Regions from separate parts of the Kocuria sp. CPCC 205261 genome, predicted to be linked through region 2. Evidence: riboswitches for the same ligand, from Rfam matches in the RefSeq annotation. Region 2 holds a riboswitch; each other region holds the start of a gene.
What was found. Region 2 has a riboswitch for S-adenosylmethionine ahead of RF646_RS10595 (O-acetylhomoserine aminocarboxypropyltransferase/cysteine synthase family protein). Riboswitches for the same ligand answer to the same signal wherever they lie in the genome.

Region 1 (4,683 bases), on a different contig from region 2:
GGCCCACACGTAGGAACCGGCCCAGCGTGAGTGCTGGCTCGTGCGCTGCAACCAGGACGCGACGTCGGCCCCGAGCACCGCGGCGAGCGAGCGCGAAGCGCTCCACCCGCCCACGAGGGTGCCCAACCCGGCCGGGACCAGGGGCAACAGGGCGGCCGCCACGAGGTCCACCGAGACTTGTTCGGTGCGGCTGAGCCAGCCCACGAGGGCCCCGAAGAGCGCGTACGCGAGCATCCCGGCGAAGAACGGGATCAGGAACTGACCGCGCCAGCACGCCCGGGCGATCCGGCGGCCCGCGATCACCGCGAGGCCGAACGGGATCAGCGTGAGCCCTAGAGGCACGAGCGTGACCGTCCCGCCACCGTCCAGCGACAGGCCCTGGATGGCTTGGATCGTGAGGGGCACGCAGTGCGCGAGCAACCAGACCTGACCGGCGAGCTGCAGGCTCCCGCCCGCGCCCAGGGTTGCGAAGCCCCCCGCAGCCCATACCGCACCCAGGAGCACGGTGCCCAGCAACAGGCCCACCACGGCCACCGCGAGCAGCTCGATCACGCCCTGCAGCGCGAGCGGCATGGGCAGTCCCGGGGAGTCGTCCGGTTCGGGGCGGGGCACGTCGGCGGCGCGCACGGGGGACGAACCGTGCGACGTGAAGCGGTCGCGTACGCCCGAGACCACGCCGGGCAGTGAGGGAAGTTTCATCACCGAACATCTTTTCACGTTCACCCGCGCACCACGGGCAGCGAAGTTAGCCCGGACTTCACCTGCGGGCCACCCCCGGGTGACTCCCCCGTGAGGCGCCGGGCCCACAGTGGGAACCGTGAGAATTGCATTGGTGGCCGAACAGTTCCTCCCCCACGTCAACGGTGTCACTCATTCGGTGATCCGCGTCCTGGAACACCTGCGGGATCACGGACACGAGGCCATGGTGATCGCCCCCTCCTACGAGAAGACCCTGTTCCTGGGCTCGGTGGACCACGTGGACGGCGTACGGATCGAGCGCATCCCGTCTCTGCCGCTCGCGGGCTATCCCGAGGTCCGCGTGGCGAGCTGCACCGTGAGTCGCATGCAGCGCATCCTGGCCCGCTTCGCGCCGGACGTGGTGCACGTGGCGTCCCCGTTCGTGCTCGGGTGGCAGGCCATCCAGGCCGCCAAGGGTTTGGGTCTGCCGTGCGTGGCCGTGTACCAGACGGACGTGCCCGGTTACGCCGCACGCTACGGTGCATCCGTGCTGGAGACCGCCATGTGGTCCCACGTGCGTGCGATGCACAACAGTGCGACCCTCACGCTCGCTCCCTCCACGGCGTCGATCAGCCAACTCCACGAGCACGGCGTCCAGCGGGTGCACATGTGGCGCCGCGGCGTGGACACGAGCCGGTTCCGTCCCGCACTGCGCGATCACGCGTGGCGCGAGCGCGTGGGCGGCGGCAAGCGACTCGTGGGATACGTGGGGCGGTTGGCCCCCGAGAAGCAGGTCGCGGACCTCGCCGCGATCGACGCCCTGCCGGACACCCGGCTCGTGATCATCGGTTCCGGCCCCGGGAAGGAGTCGCTGCGCTCGGTATTGCCCAACGCGCACTTCGAGGGCTTCCTCACGGGCACCGAACTCGCCACGGCCATGGCGTCGCTGGACGTGTTCGTGCACCCCGGTGAGCACGAGACGTTCTGCCAGACCATCCAGGAAGCCATGGCCTCCGGGGTCCCAGTGGTGGCCGTGGGCCGCGGCGGCCCCCTGGACCTCGTGGACTCCTCGCGTAACGGGTGGCTCTACGCCCCGGGTGACCTGGCCGGGTTGCGCGAGCGCGTCCGAGACCTCGCGGGCGACGACGCCAAACGCCTCGCCTTCGCGCGCACCGCCCACCAGTGCGTGCAGGAGCGCACGTGGGGTGCCGTGTGCGAGCAGTTGCTGGGCCACTACGAGCGCGCTCGCACGGTCACCTCCCGGATGCGCGGTACGCGCGGGGCCGGCCTGCGCACCCCGTGAGAAACGCCGCCGGGTGCCAGATGTTACTCAACAGAAGCTTGATTAAGTTTTGATGACATTCTCGGTCCGCGCCTGGCTGGTCCCCCGAATCCACGGATAGGCTCGAAGCAGCTTCACGAGATGCGCCCGCGCAACGACAAGGACGTCACCGCGCGCCCAGAGCTCCAACTCGGCGTACGCCAACCCTCGGTTCAGGGGTGGATTGGATGACGAAGCGGCCGGGGCCACACGTGTGGTTCCGGCAAGCGACCGGAAAAATCAGAGGCCCGACATCATGAACACGACAACCCAGAAATCCCACCCCGACACCCGCGAACAGTGGGTGGACGTCACCGTTCAGGCGGACCCCGCCCGGCACGTGGTGTCCATCACGGGATCGGACGGTCACGAGCACGAGTACTTCGCGGACGACGCCCGTGAGGTCGCACTCGCCGCACAGCACACACGGGGGCGCGGCCAGTGGTGCGCCAAGTACAGCAGACTCCTGGTCCCCGGAGCGTCCCGGGTGACCGGCGGGGTGTCCTTCTACAAGCTGGAGCCCTTGCCCGCGTAGTCCTCACGAGCACGGTCCCCGCGACCGCGAACTCCACGATCGGGTGTGGCCCGGGTCTGGACGGACCCGGGCCACACCCATGTTCTCAGCCTGCTCGGTTCTTGGCGGCCGTGCTCACCGGGCGGTCGCGTCCCGGTCCTGGGCGATCAGCTCGGCGGCGCGTTCACCGATCATGAAGACCGTGATCTTCGGGTTCACCGTCACGAGCTCGGACATCACCGAGGCGTCTGCCACGCGCAATCCGCTCACGCCCTTGACGATCGCATCCAGCAGGAACGCCGTGCGCCCGGTGATGAGCACGTACAGCATGAGCCCGATCGCCAGGATGATGCTCTGCTCGGAAAGCCGCCGGATGCCCTTGTCCACGCCCAAGACGCACGAAGCCACCGCCATGAAGACCCCCAGGGCGGTCAGTGCCGACGGCACCGCCAGGTTTTCGGGGACGCCGAACAGGTAGCGCAGTCCGAAGTTCAACTGGACCACCCCGATCCCCAGGGACGCGGCCACCCCAAGGATGGTCCCCAGCAGCGCCGCGGTGTCCACGGCGTCGCCGGCGGCACCGTGGATCCGGCACCCGATCAGGGGTAGAGAGCGGAGCGGATGCTCAGCGGCATGCCGAAGCCGTAGGCGAAGTAGCCGAAGGCCATGCCCATCAGGGCGTACATGGCCCACCCCGTGAACAGGTTGAACTGGGGTTTCGCGTGGTCCGGGCCCATCTTGATCGTGCCGTGCCTGCTGTCCGCGACCAGGATCACGAGAGCGGCCGGGAGGATGTAGAACCACCCCAGCCGGGAGGCGACCCACGCGACCACGCCGCCGATCACGGCGTCGGCGTGCTCGGGTGCCTCCGTGGCCCAGGCGGACAGCGAGACAAGCAGGGTTGCCGCGGCCACGAAGACCCGCCAGTAGACGGGCAACCGGGGTGGCGCAGAGCGAGGGGCCCGGACGGGGCGGGCGGATCCGCGACGGGCGACGAGCCCGGGCGTGGGTGACGGATGGACGAGGAATCGTGTGTGGTCACGTCGGGGATGCGGGTCGGACGTCGGACGACCCGGGGTTGAGGCGCCTTACTACCAGCCGTTAGTCATGGCACGCCACCTCACTGTAGGGGAGGGCCGCGCAGCAGCCGAATGCAGCCGCGCGGCCCCACGAGCACACCCCCCGTTCGCCCGGGGCGGCACTGTCAGCCCAGCAGCTTGGCCACGAGGGCGCTCGCGAACTCCTCGGAGACGTCCCCGTAGTTCAGGGAGAAGTCCTCGTCCACGAGCGTGGGCAGCAGCCCCGAGCACAGCACCGTGGCGCGCGCGTACAGCCCCGGCAGGGCGGCACCGATGGGCACGGAGAGCAACCGCAGCTCGGGATCGTAGCTGACCAACGCCGTGCCGGTGTCCCGCGCCGCGAGGTGCTTGCCGAGCCCCGAGGACACGGGACGGGCGTGACCCGAGACCACGTCCTCCGCGGTGCGGTAGGCGTAGCGCGTCTTGTGGTGGTGGTTGATCCGGTACAGCCCCGCCTGGTTGCGGTCGTCCGTGGCCTCCCACGTGGCGTCCGCGGGCACGAAGCGTTCCGCGACCCCGTTGTACTGCATCTCCTTCAGGGGCAGCCCGGCGACGACCGAGGACAACGGGGGCAGGGTGTCGAGCATGACGGGCCCGGCGTCGTAGACCACGTCGCACAGCCCCTCGGGCAGCAGCTTGCTCAGCGCGTCGAGGTCCACATCCTGGAGCATGGTGGTCGCATGGTCCTCCGGGGACAGCACCACGACCTCACCACCCTGGGCCCCGACCGCCTGCGTCACGGCGTCCTCTTGGTCGGTCTTCCACCCGCCCGTGAGCAGGATGGAGCCGTCCACGAGCTGGGTCAAAGCCGGGGAGCACACCTGCCAGCGGCGCACCGTCCAGTTCTCGTCCCGGATCACCTCCAGGAAACCGAGGGCCTGCAGGTGACCCACGAACCATTCCTCGAAGCGCTCGGAGTCCTCGAGCTGGCGCGCCACGATGGACAGGCTCGACCGCTTGCCGCCACCCAAGAACGTGAGGATGTCCTTGAACGGCGCCCAGGACCCCGGGTACTCGCCCTCGTCCGGGCCGATGAACTGCAGTGCCTCGACCGAACCCGTCTGGCCCACCGCCGAAAGCTTGGTGAGCCG
Region 2 (4,683 bases):
GGCCCACCCAGGTGCGTTGCGTGCTCATGCCTGTTCTCCTTCGTCTCCGGGCAGCGCGCAGGCCGCCGCACTGTTGTCCTGGTCCAGGGTGGTGCGCGCCGCGCCCGTGAGCGCGGCGGAGGGGGCGACGACGCCGCCCTCCCGGTCCCTGCCGCTGGCTGCGCTCAGTGCCTGGTCCAGGTCCCACAGGATGTCCGCGGTGTCCTCGAGACCCACGGAGATCCGGATCAGGTCCTCCTTGACCCCGCCCGCGGCGAGCTGTTCGGAGCTCAACTGCTGGTGGGTCGTGGACGCGGGGTGCAGCACGAGGGTGCGGGCGTCCCCGATGTTGGCCAGGTGTGAGGCCAGTTGCAGGCTCCCGATGAATCGGGCGCCCACCTCACGGCCGCTCAACTCGTCCGTGCCGGCCATACCGAAGGCGAAGACGGATCCGATGCCGTGGGGCAGGTACTTCTGCGCGCGTTCGTGGTGGGGGTGGTCCTCGAGTCCCGCGTAATTGACGTAGGAGATGCGTGGATCCGTGGCGAGCCACTGCACGACCTCCTGCGCGTTGGCCACGTGGGCGTCCATGCGCTGGGGCAGGGTCTCCACACCCTGCAGCAGGTTCCACGCGGCCTGCGGGGTCAGGGACGCCCCGATGTCCCGCAGCTGCTCGGAACGGAGCTTGGTCAGGAACCCGTACTCACCGAAGTTCCCCCACCACGTCACGTTGTTGTAGGAGGGAACCGGTTCGGTCATGGCCGGGAACTTCCCGTTGCCCCAGTCGAAGCGGCCGGATTCGACCACCACGCCACCCAGGGTGTTGCCGTGCCCGCCCAGGAACTTGGTGATCGAGTGGATCACGATGTCCGCTCCGTGCTCGAACGGGCGGCACAGGTACGGGGTGTTGAGCGTCGCGTCCACGATCAGCGGGACACCCGCCTCGTGGGCCACCGCGGCGAGCCCCTCCAGATCGGCGATCTCACCGGAGGGATTGGCCACGAGCTCTGTGTACACGGCCTTGGTGTGCTCGGTGATCGCAGCCTTGTAGTCCGCCGGGTCGGTCCCGGGGACGAAGGTGGTCTCCACACCGAAGCGACGCAGGGTCACGTCCAGCTGGGTGACCGTTCCGCCGTAGAGCTGGGACGAGGCCACCACCTGGTCACCCTGGCCGCACAGCGCGGCGAACGTGATGAACTCGGCGGCCATCCCGGAGGACGTGGCGACCGCCCCGATCCCGCCCTCGAGGGAGGCGATGCGCTCTTCGAGGGCCGCCACGGTGGGGTTGCCGATGCGCGAGTAGATGTTGCCGTACTTCTGCAGCGCGAACAGGTTGGCGGCGTCGTCGGCGTCCTTGAAGACGAACGAGCTGGTCTGGTAGATGGGCACGGAGCGGGCGCCGTGCTCGGCGTCCGGGGTGCCGCCGGCGTGCAGGGCGCGGGTGCGGAAACCGAACTGGTGCTCGGCCATGGATGTCCTCCTCGTCGGCCGGGTACGGCTCCCGTCCGACAGCTGCCCGGGGCCGCGCAGCACTCCATCGGTCCTGGCGGTAGCACCGTGCAGTTGGCCGAGCACTGCGGGTTGCTGCGGCGTCATGGATCCAGGTCTCTCGGCCGCTCGGGATGGTGCGTCTATTGTGTCGCGTGCGTGGGTGACGGACCAAACCGTGCGGATCGCAGCCGCCCGAAAGCGGGTGCGATTGATTCAGAGGGCGCGCGCCACGGGTGCCCCGCCGCGAAGGTCACGCTACAGAACAGGTTCCAGCGTTCTCTGGCCCGCAGGATCCCGGATGCCACGGTGGTCGAGGACTCACGCTCGGCGGCCCGCACCACCGCGCGTCCCGCCGGGCCGTTGCGGCTGCCCTTTCCCCGGTGGCGCAAGGGCTGACCCGCCCGTCCGCGGTTAGGCCCCCGGTCGGTGGGGCCCGCGGTGAAAGCGGTGAACTTCCCGCCTGCGGGGTCGCCGACTGCTGGTGAGCTCGCTGACTTCGGGGCGGAACTCAGCCGTACTTCTCGGGGTCCTTCCGGCGCAGGTTCTCCCGCGCCACCGCGGTGAGGTTCTCGAGTGGCAGCCCCGCCGGGCAGACCTCCGTGCAATCGCCCAGAAGGGAGCACGGGCCGAACTCGTGCTCGGCGGCGTCGAGCACCTTGCTCGAGCGCTCGTCGCGTTCCTCGGGCGTCTTGGCGAGCGGCGGCAGTTCCTTGAGCAGCGTGCCCACGTAGAGCTGGCCCGAGCCGTTGGGGCACGCGGCCACGCACGCGCCGCAGCTGATGCACCCAGCGGTGTTCAATGCCTTCATCGCGACCGGGAACTTGGCCTCCTTGGCCACGCGCCGCAGGGCCTTCTTGTCCACGGACAGGTCCTTCTTGACCGGGAATGCTCCCGCGCGCAGGGGCTCGATGAAGATCTCGTCCCCGTCCCGGTAGGCCCTGAGCGACTGCGTGCACGAGGCCCGGTTCTTATCCGGCCCGTGGGCCACGCCGTCCACGGTCACGCCGCACTTGCCGCAGATGCCCTCGCGACAGCCGTCGTCGAAGCTCACCGGCTCTGCACCCTGGCGCTCGAGCGTCTCGTTGACGGCATCGAGCAATTCGAGCACGCTCATCTCCTCGCGGGCCTGCACGGGGTGGACGGTCTCGAAGCCACCGGGCTCGTGCTCGCCCGCCTGGCGCCACACGTGAACGGTCAACAGCATCAGCGCACCACCTTGGTCAGTACGGCCACGGGAATGCTCACGTTCCCCAGGGCGACGACGCCGCCCACGGCCTTAGCGATCGTGTCCACCTGTCGTACCCGTCGCGCGGTTCCGGTCACCCCGGTGTCCATCGCGGCGGTCCGCAAGCCGTGGATCATGTGTCCGGCGAGCGCGGCCATCGAGGCCGTGTAGAACACCGCCACGGACGGCCGGGACAGGCTCGCCACCAGGTTGCCGTACGCGTCACCGTGGGTGTGGCTTACGGAAGCAGCAGGCCGGGCGCCCGCCGTCAGGTCCAGCACGTGGTACACCGTGAACAGTCCGAGCACCGCGCCCGTGGAGCGCATCGAGCGGGCGATGATTCGGGGGACGGAGCGGCGTCGGCCTCGGGGACGCTGACGTGGCACGTGGCGGTCGAAGTGGCTGGCCAGGAAGGCTCCGTCGAACGCCGCTTTCCGGTACCGTTGCGTCCCGCTCGGGGCAGGCGCGGTGGGGAAACCGTTCCGTATCTTCTGAGCGGCGGCGCCCACCCGCCACGTGATCGGCCGGAGCGCATCCGCCACCGTGCGGCCCTCGGCGCTCATGGCCCGCAGCGTGAGCTCGGTTCCGGCCAACACATGGGTCGCAGCACTTCCGGTCAACCCGATACGCACGACCCACAGCACGGAGTTGCGGGGCAGCACCGGCGCGCCCACCGTGCGAATGAACTCGGCGTACTCGTTGTAGTGGTCCCGGCCTAGGTAGACCTGCATGTTCCCGGCCATGTGCCCCACAGTGAACACGCTCAACACGGTGCCCGAGGCGGCCATGGCGAGCTTGAGGTCGGAGCTGTGGGTGTCCCCGAACATGCGCTGCCAGGCATCGCCGGCCACGGCAGCAATCCCGGCAGTGACGGACGCGTCCGCGGGGGCGGTGGCCGTGCGGGTAGTCCCGGTGACGGGTCGCTCGGTCGAGGGCTGCGCGGCGGAATTCATCACTGAGCCATCTTAGAAGTTCCTTCGGGGCATAACAGTTCGCGGGGTCACACGCGGTCATGCCCGCAGATCAGGAAGAAGCCTGGGTGGTGGTCATCCGCAGTTGGTGGCGTGGGTTCCCCGGTCGTCTCCTTCGTGCGGATGTTCACCTCCCGATAAGTGACCCACGTGTGCCGTGCGGGCGCGTCCGCGCCGAACGGGACCGCCACAGATGGATCAGCAGCGCGGCACCCCAGACCAGGAACAGTGGATCCCACAACCATGCGTGACCGATCATGGCTAGTCGCTCGTATCCGGTGGCCGGGCGGATGAGCCCGATGAGCACGGCATTGCTGATCACCGTGTTGGTCCCGCCGTAGACCACCAGGACCACGGCACCCACCCAACTCATGGCCCGCCAGAACCGCCGCCAGGGCACCCTGTCGTAGGCTTCCGCCACTGGGATGACGGCCGCCATGAGCTTGAAAAGCGAAACCATGCCCAGCCCCAGCCCGACGGCCAGGGGTGCCCCGTAGGACAGCCGTACCGTCCACTGCCCCGCGGTGTCCAGCAACCAGTGCCCGCCCAAAGCCCAGTAGAGGCTGAATCCGGCATGCACGACCCCGGCCGCACACGCCACCCAGACCCAGCCGCGACCGCCGTGGGATCGGGGCAACAAGCTCATGTGGTCAAGCTAAGCACGCCCTGCCAAGACCTCCGCGATCGCGTTTAGCGCTTCCTCGTTCTGCAGCGAGGAACGGTCGCCCAGCTGCTCGCCCTCGTAGAGCTGGGTCAGCAGGCGGCGCGTGATCTTCCCCGAACGGGTCTTGGGCAGATCCGGAACCACGATGACCTCGCGCGGTTTGGCGATCGGGCCGATCTCCCGGGCCACGTGCGCGCGCAGCTCCTCGCGGACCTCGTCCGCGGACAGCGATTGCGCATCCGCCGTGAGCACCACGCACGCCAAAATGGCGTGGCCCGTTACCGCGTCGCGGATCGGGGTGGCCCCGGCCTCCACTACGTGGGGGTGGGTCACCAGGGCGGATTCGATCTCGA
Region 3 (4,683 bases), on a different contig from region 2:
TCGAGCTGCTCGCTCAGCAGGCCGTGACGTTCGGTGTCCGTGCGGTGGGCACGAGCGGTACGGCGGACGACGCCGCCCGGTTGCGTGAGCTGATCGCGGACCGGTCACGCGCGGCGTCGTCGGCGGCGCCCGAGGTCCTGTACGGGCCGGACGCTGCAACCCGGATCGCGCAGTGGGAGGGTTCGGACCTCGTGCTGAACGGGATCACCGGGAGCATCGGGCTCGCACCCACCCTGGCGGCGCTGGGAGCGGGTCGGCGGGTGGCGCTCGCGAACAAGGAGTCCCTGATCGCGGGCGGTCCGCTCGTGTTGCGCGCCGCGGCGGACACGGGCCTCGAGGACGCGCTGATCCCCGTGGACTCCGAACACTCGGCGATCGCCCAGGCCCTGCGCTCCGGGACGGCCTCCGAGGTGCGCCGGCTCGTGCTCACGGCGTCCGGCGGACCGTTCCGCGGCATGACGCGCGAGCAGCTCACGCGCGTGACACCCGAACAGGCCCTGCAGCACCCCACGTGGGACATGGGGGTCATGGTCACCACGAACTCCGCGACCATGGTCAACAAGGCACTGGAGGTGCTCGAGGCGAGCCTACTGTTCGACGTCCCCCTGGACCGGATCGACGTCACGGTGCATCCGCAATCGGTCGTGCACTCCATGGTGGAGTTCGTGGACGGATCCACCCTGGCGCAGGCGTCCCCGCCGGACATGCGCCTGCCCATCGCGCTCGGAATCGGCTGGCCCCACCGCGTGACCGGTGCCGCCGCGGGGTGCGACTGGACCCGGGCCGCACAGTGGACGTTCGAACCGCTCGATTCGCAGGTGTTCCCCGCCGTGGAGCTCATGAAGCACGCGGGTTCGCGCGGCGGGACGTGGCCCGCGGTGTTCAACGCCGCCAACGAGCAGGCCGTGCACGCGTTCCACCGCGGGGCGCTCGGCTTCACGCAGATCGTGGACATGGTCGAGCGTGTGCTGGAGGATCACGACGGCGTCACGCGGCCCACCCTTGAGGACGTCCTGGGGGCGGAGGAGTGGGCCCGGGCCCGCGCGGACGAACGTATCGCCGGGATGGCATAGGGCCCTTCCGGCGGTCGTCGGCCCATGGCAGGGCCATGCTAGAATTCCGGGTGGATGACGAGATCCGGCGCGTAGCTCTGGCTGGCCGGACGGCAACCCTCTCCCGTAGCGGGGTGCCCCAGATGACCATCCGGTCGCGGTTGCAACAGATCACGGCAAGTGCGGTTCCCCGGAAATCAGCACGTACCCGTCCCTGTGCCCTCATCCAGGGGGGACTGTTCGCCCCGCGAGTCCCCGTCACAGACCCCTGGAAAGGCATGATCATGCGAACCAAGCGTTTGATTCCCGTCGTGTTGGCCACCACCCTGGGCCTCACCCTCACCGCGTGCGGCGGCGGCTCCGAAAACTCGGACCCGGCCGCGGACGGCAAGATCACCGTCGGGATCGTGGGCTCGACCCCTGTGCAGGAAGCGTTGAAGCAGGTCGCCGCGGACAACGACATCACGGTCGAGTACGTGGACTTCAGTGACTACAGCCAGCCGAACCCCGCTCTGAAGAGCGGTGACATCGACATGAACTGGTTCCAGCACATCGCGTACCTCGCCGATTACAACAACAACGCCGGGGACACCATCACTCCCGTGGGCTCCACGTCCATCTTCCCGCTGGGGCTGTACTCCAAGAGCGTGAAATCCGTGGGTGACTTCAAGCAGGGTGACGAGATCGCCGTGCCGAACGACTCGATCAACCTGTCCCGCGCCCTGAACCTCTTGCACCAGCAGGGTCTCGTGGAGTTCACCAAGGACACGATCGCCCCCACCGAGCAGGACATCGACACCGCCAAGTCCAAGGTCACGGTCCGCCCGGTCTCCGCCGAGCAGACCGTGCTGTCCATGGACTCCGTGGCCGCCTCCGTGGTCAACAACGACTTCCTGGACCGCGCGAACATCGATCCCAAGTCCGCGCTGGCTCAGGACGATCCCACCGCGGACAGCGCCAAGGTGTACGACAACCTCTTCGCCGCGACCGAGGCGAACGCGGACAACGAGACCCTGAAGAAGGTCGCGAGCTTCTACTACGACGACAAGGTCCAGGACGCGGAGAAGACCGAGACCAAGGGCACCGCGGTGCCCACCAAGGTGGATCAGCAGGAGCTCAAGGACTTGCTGGCCCGCTACTCGCAGGACCTCAAGGAGCAGACCAAGTGAGCCCGTCCGCCACGGCGGACACCCTGGTCAGTTTCCGGGACGTGAGCAAGGTCTTCGTCACGGGGTCCAAACGCCGCCCGCGCACCGTGACCGCGGTGGACTCCGTGGACCTGGACATCCGCCGCGGTGAGATCTTCGCGGTGATCGGCTACTCGGGGGCGGGCAAATCCACCCTCGTGCGGCTGATCAACGGCCTGGAACCCATCTCGTCCGGGACGCTCGAGGTCGCCGGTAACCGTGTGGACGGGCGCAGCGAATCCCAGCTGGCGCCCATCCGCCGCAAGATCGGGATGATCTTCCAGCAGTTCAACCTGTTCACGTCACGCACAGTGGCGGGCAACATCGATTACCCGCTCAAGCGTGCCGGGTGGAAGCCCGAGGAACGCAAGGCGCGGGTCGCGGAACTGTTGGAGTTCGTGGGCTTGACCGAGCGCGCCGGGAACTACCCCGAGCAGCTCTCGGGTGGTCAGAAGCAGCGCGTGGGGATCGCCCGCGCGCTCGCGAGCAATCCCGAACTGCTGCTCGCGGACGAGTCCACCTCGGCGTTGGACCCGGAGACCACCCAGGAGGTCCTGGGTCTGCTCAAGCGCGTCAACCGTGAGCTGGGGATCACCATCGTGTTGATCACCCACGAGATGGACGTGGTGCGGGCCACCGCGGACCGCGTGGCCGTGATGGACAGCGGTCGTGTGGTGGAGACCGGGACCACCGCGGAGGTCTTCGCCCACCCGCGGGCGCAGACCACGCGCAAGTTCGTCTCCTCGGTCATGCGCACCGTGCCGCGCGCGGACGAGATCGAGAAGCTGCGCCGGGAACACCCCGGGCGGCTCGTGCTGGTGGACGTCACCGACCAGAACCGGATCGGGGACGTGCTCTCGGACGCCGCCCGTGACGGTGTCAGCTTTAACATCGCCTTCGGGGGGATCTCCATCCTGCAGTCACAGTCCTTCGGAACGCTCACGCTGTCCCTGACCGGTTCGGACGAGTCCGTGGACCGCGCCGTCGAGAGTCTGCGCGCCGTCACCACGGTGCGGGAGGTGAGTGAGTGATGGAGTGGTCTGCTCTGGGCCCGCAGTTGCTGGACGCAACCGGGCAGACGCTGTATATGGTCTCCGTGACCCTTGTGCTGGCCGGGCTCATCGGCCTGGCCGTGGGTATGGGGCTCTACGTGACCCGGCGGGGCAGCATCCTGGAGAACGGTCCACTGTTCACCGCGCTGAACCTCCTGGTGAACTTCGTGCGTCCCATCCCGTTCATCATCCTGCTGGCCGCCCTGGGTCAGGTCACGGAATCGGTCGTGGGCACGCGCCTGGGCCCCAACGCCGCGATCTTCACCATGACCATCGGCGCTACGTTCGCGGTGGCCCGCATCGTGGAGCAGAACCTCATGACGGTGGATCCCGGGGTGATCGAGGCCGCGCGGTCCATGGGGGTCTCGCGCTGGAAGATCATCACCACGGTAATCCTGCCGGAGGCGCTCGGCCCGCTCGTGCTGGGGTACACGTTCCTGGTCATCGGCATCACGGACATGTCCGCGATGGCCGGTGCGATCGGTGCCGGCGGTCTGGGTGACTTCGCGTTGCGCCTGGGCTATCAGCGCTTCAACGACCAGGTCACGTGGGCCGCGGTGATCGTGATCATCATCCTGGTCCAGCTCGTGCAGTTCTTCGGCAACTGGCTCGCGCGCAGGATCATGCGACGCTGACGCTCACGCGCCCCGTACCATGGCGACGCCGCCCCCGGAACATTCCGGGGGCGGCGTCGTGTTCGGCGCATCACGTGCGGCTGTAGCACGTGGGAGGAGTGGGGCACAATGGACAGTGCAACATCGCGGGGCGCGCGTCACGGGCCCCGGACGCCACTTCCTTGGGAGGCAATTCGTGACCTCGGTCAATCTCGGTATGCCCGCCGCGCCCCAACCGGTGCTCTCGCCCCGGCGCAAGACCCGCCAGATCCAGGTGGGTTCGGTGGGTGTGGGGTCGGAGCACCCGATCAGCGTCCAGTCGATGACCACGACCCCCACCACGGACATCAACGCCACGCTGCAGCAGATCGCCGAGCTCAACGCCGCCGGTTGCGACATCGTGCGGGTGGCGTGCCCGTCCCAGGACGACGCCGACGCCCTGCCCATCATCGCCATGAAGTCCCCGATCCCGGTGATCGCGGACATCCACTTCCAGCCCAAGTACGTCTACGCCGCGATCGACGCCGGGTGCGCCGGTGTGCGCGTGAACCCGGGCAACATCCGCCAGTTCGACGACCAGATCGAGGGCATCTCCCGTGCGGCGGAGGCCGCGGGCGTGTCCATTCGGATCGGCGTGAACGCGGGCTCCCTGGACAAGCGCCTGCTGCAGAAGTACGGCAAGGCCACCCCGGAGGCGCTCGTGGAGTCCGCCGTGTGGGAGGCCTCGCTGTTCGAGGAGCACGACTTCCACGACTTCAAGATCTCCGTCAAGCACAAC

Region 1: linked by a shared signal. The riboswitch ahead of RF646_RS08395 (hypothetical protein) and the one ahead of RF646_RS10595 (O-acetylhomoserine aminocarboxypropyltransferase/cysteine synthase family protein) in region 2 are both predicted to bind S-adenosylmethionine.
Region 3: linked by a shared signal. The riboswitch ahead of RF646_RS10000 (MetQ/NlpA family ABC transporter substrate-binding protein) and the one ahead of RF646_RS10595 (O-acetylhomoserine aminocarboxypropyltransferase/cysteine synthase family protein) in region 2 are both predicted to bind S-adenosylmethionine.

What each region holds. Positions count from the first base shown of each region.
Region 1 is NZ_JAVKPU010000007.1:67,965-72,647, reverse strand. Features, by position in the region: gene RF646_RS08405 (DUF6350 family protein) at 1-699, opposite strand, end outside; gene RF646_RS08400 (glycosyltransferase family 4 protein) at 818-1,981, shown strand; SAM riboswitch class IV at 2,093-2,235, shown strand; gene RF646_RS08395 (hypothetical protein) at 2,256-2,534, shown strand; gene RF646_RS08390 (BCCT family transporter) at 2,649-3,077, opposite strand; gene RF646_RS08385 (BCCT family transporter) at 3,113-3,427, opposite strand; gene RF646_RS08380 (hypothetical protein) at 3,718-4,683, opposite strand, start outside.
Region 2 is NZ_JAVKPU010000010.1:49,827-54,509, forward strand. Features, by position in the region: gene RF646_RS10590 (CoA-binding protein) at 1-28, opposite strand, end outside; gene RF646_RS10595 (O-acetylhomoserine aminocarboxypropyltransferase/cysteine synthase family protein) at 25-1,449, opposite strand; SAM riboswitch class I at 1,511-1,608, opposite strand; gene RF646_RS10600 (succinate dehydrogenase/fumarate reductase iron-sulfur subunit) at 1,979-2,674, opposite strand; gene RF646_RS10605 (succinate dehydrogenase cytochrome b subunit) at 2,674-3,648, opposite strand; gene RF646_RS10610 (DUF3995 domain-containing protein) at 3,794-4,312, opposite strand; gene RF646_RS10615 (AMP-binding protein) at 4,322-4,683, opposite strand, start outside.
Region 3 is NZ_JAVKPU010000009.1:76,867-81,549, forward strand. Features, by position in the region: gene dxr (1-deoxy-D-xylulose-5-phosphate reductoisomerase) at 1-1,073, shown strand, start outside; SAM riboswitch class IV at 1,127-1,241, shown strand; gene RF646_RS10000 (MetQ/NlpA family ABC transporter substrate-binding protein) at 1,337-2,221, shown strand; gene RF646_RS10005 (methionine ABC transporter ATP-binding protein) at 2,218-3,270, shown strand; gene RF646_RS10010 (methionine ABC transporter permease) at 3,270-3,926, shown strand; gene ispG (flavodoxin-dependent (E)-4-hydroxy-3-methylbut-2-enyl-diphosphate synthase) at 4,102-4,683, shown strand, end outside.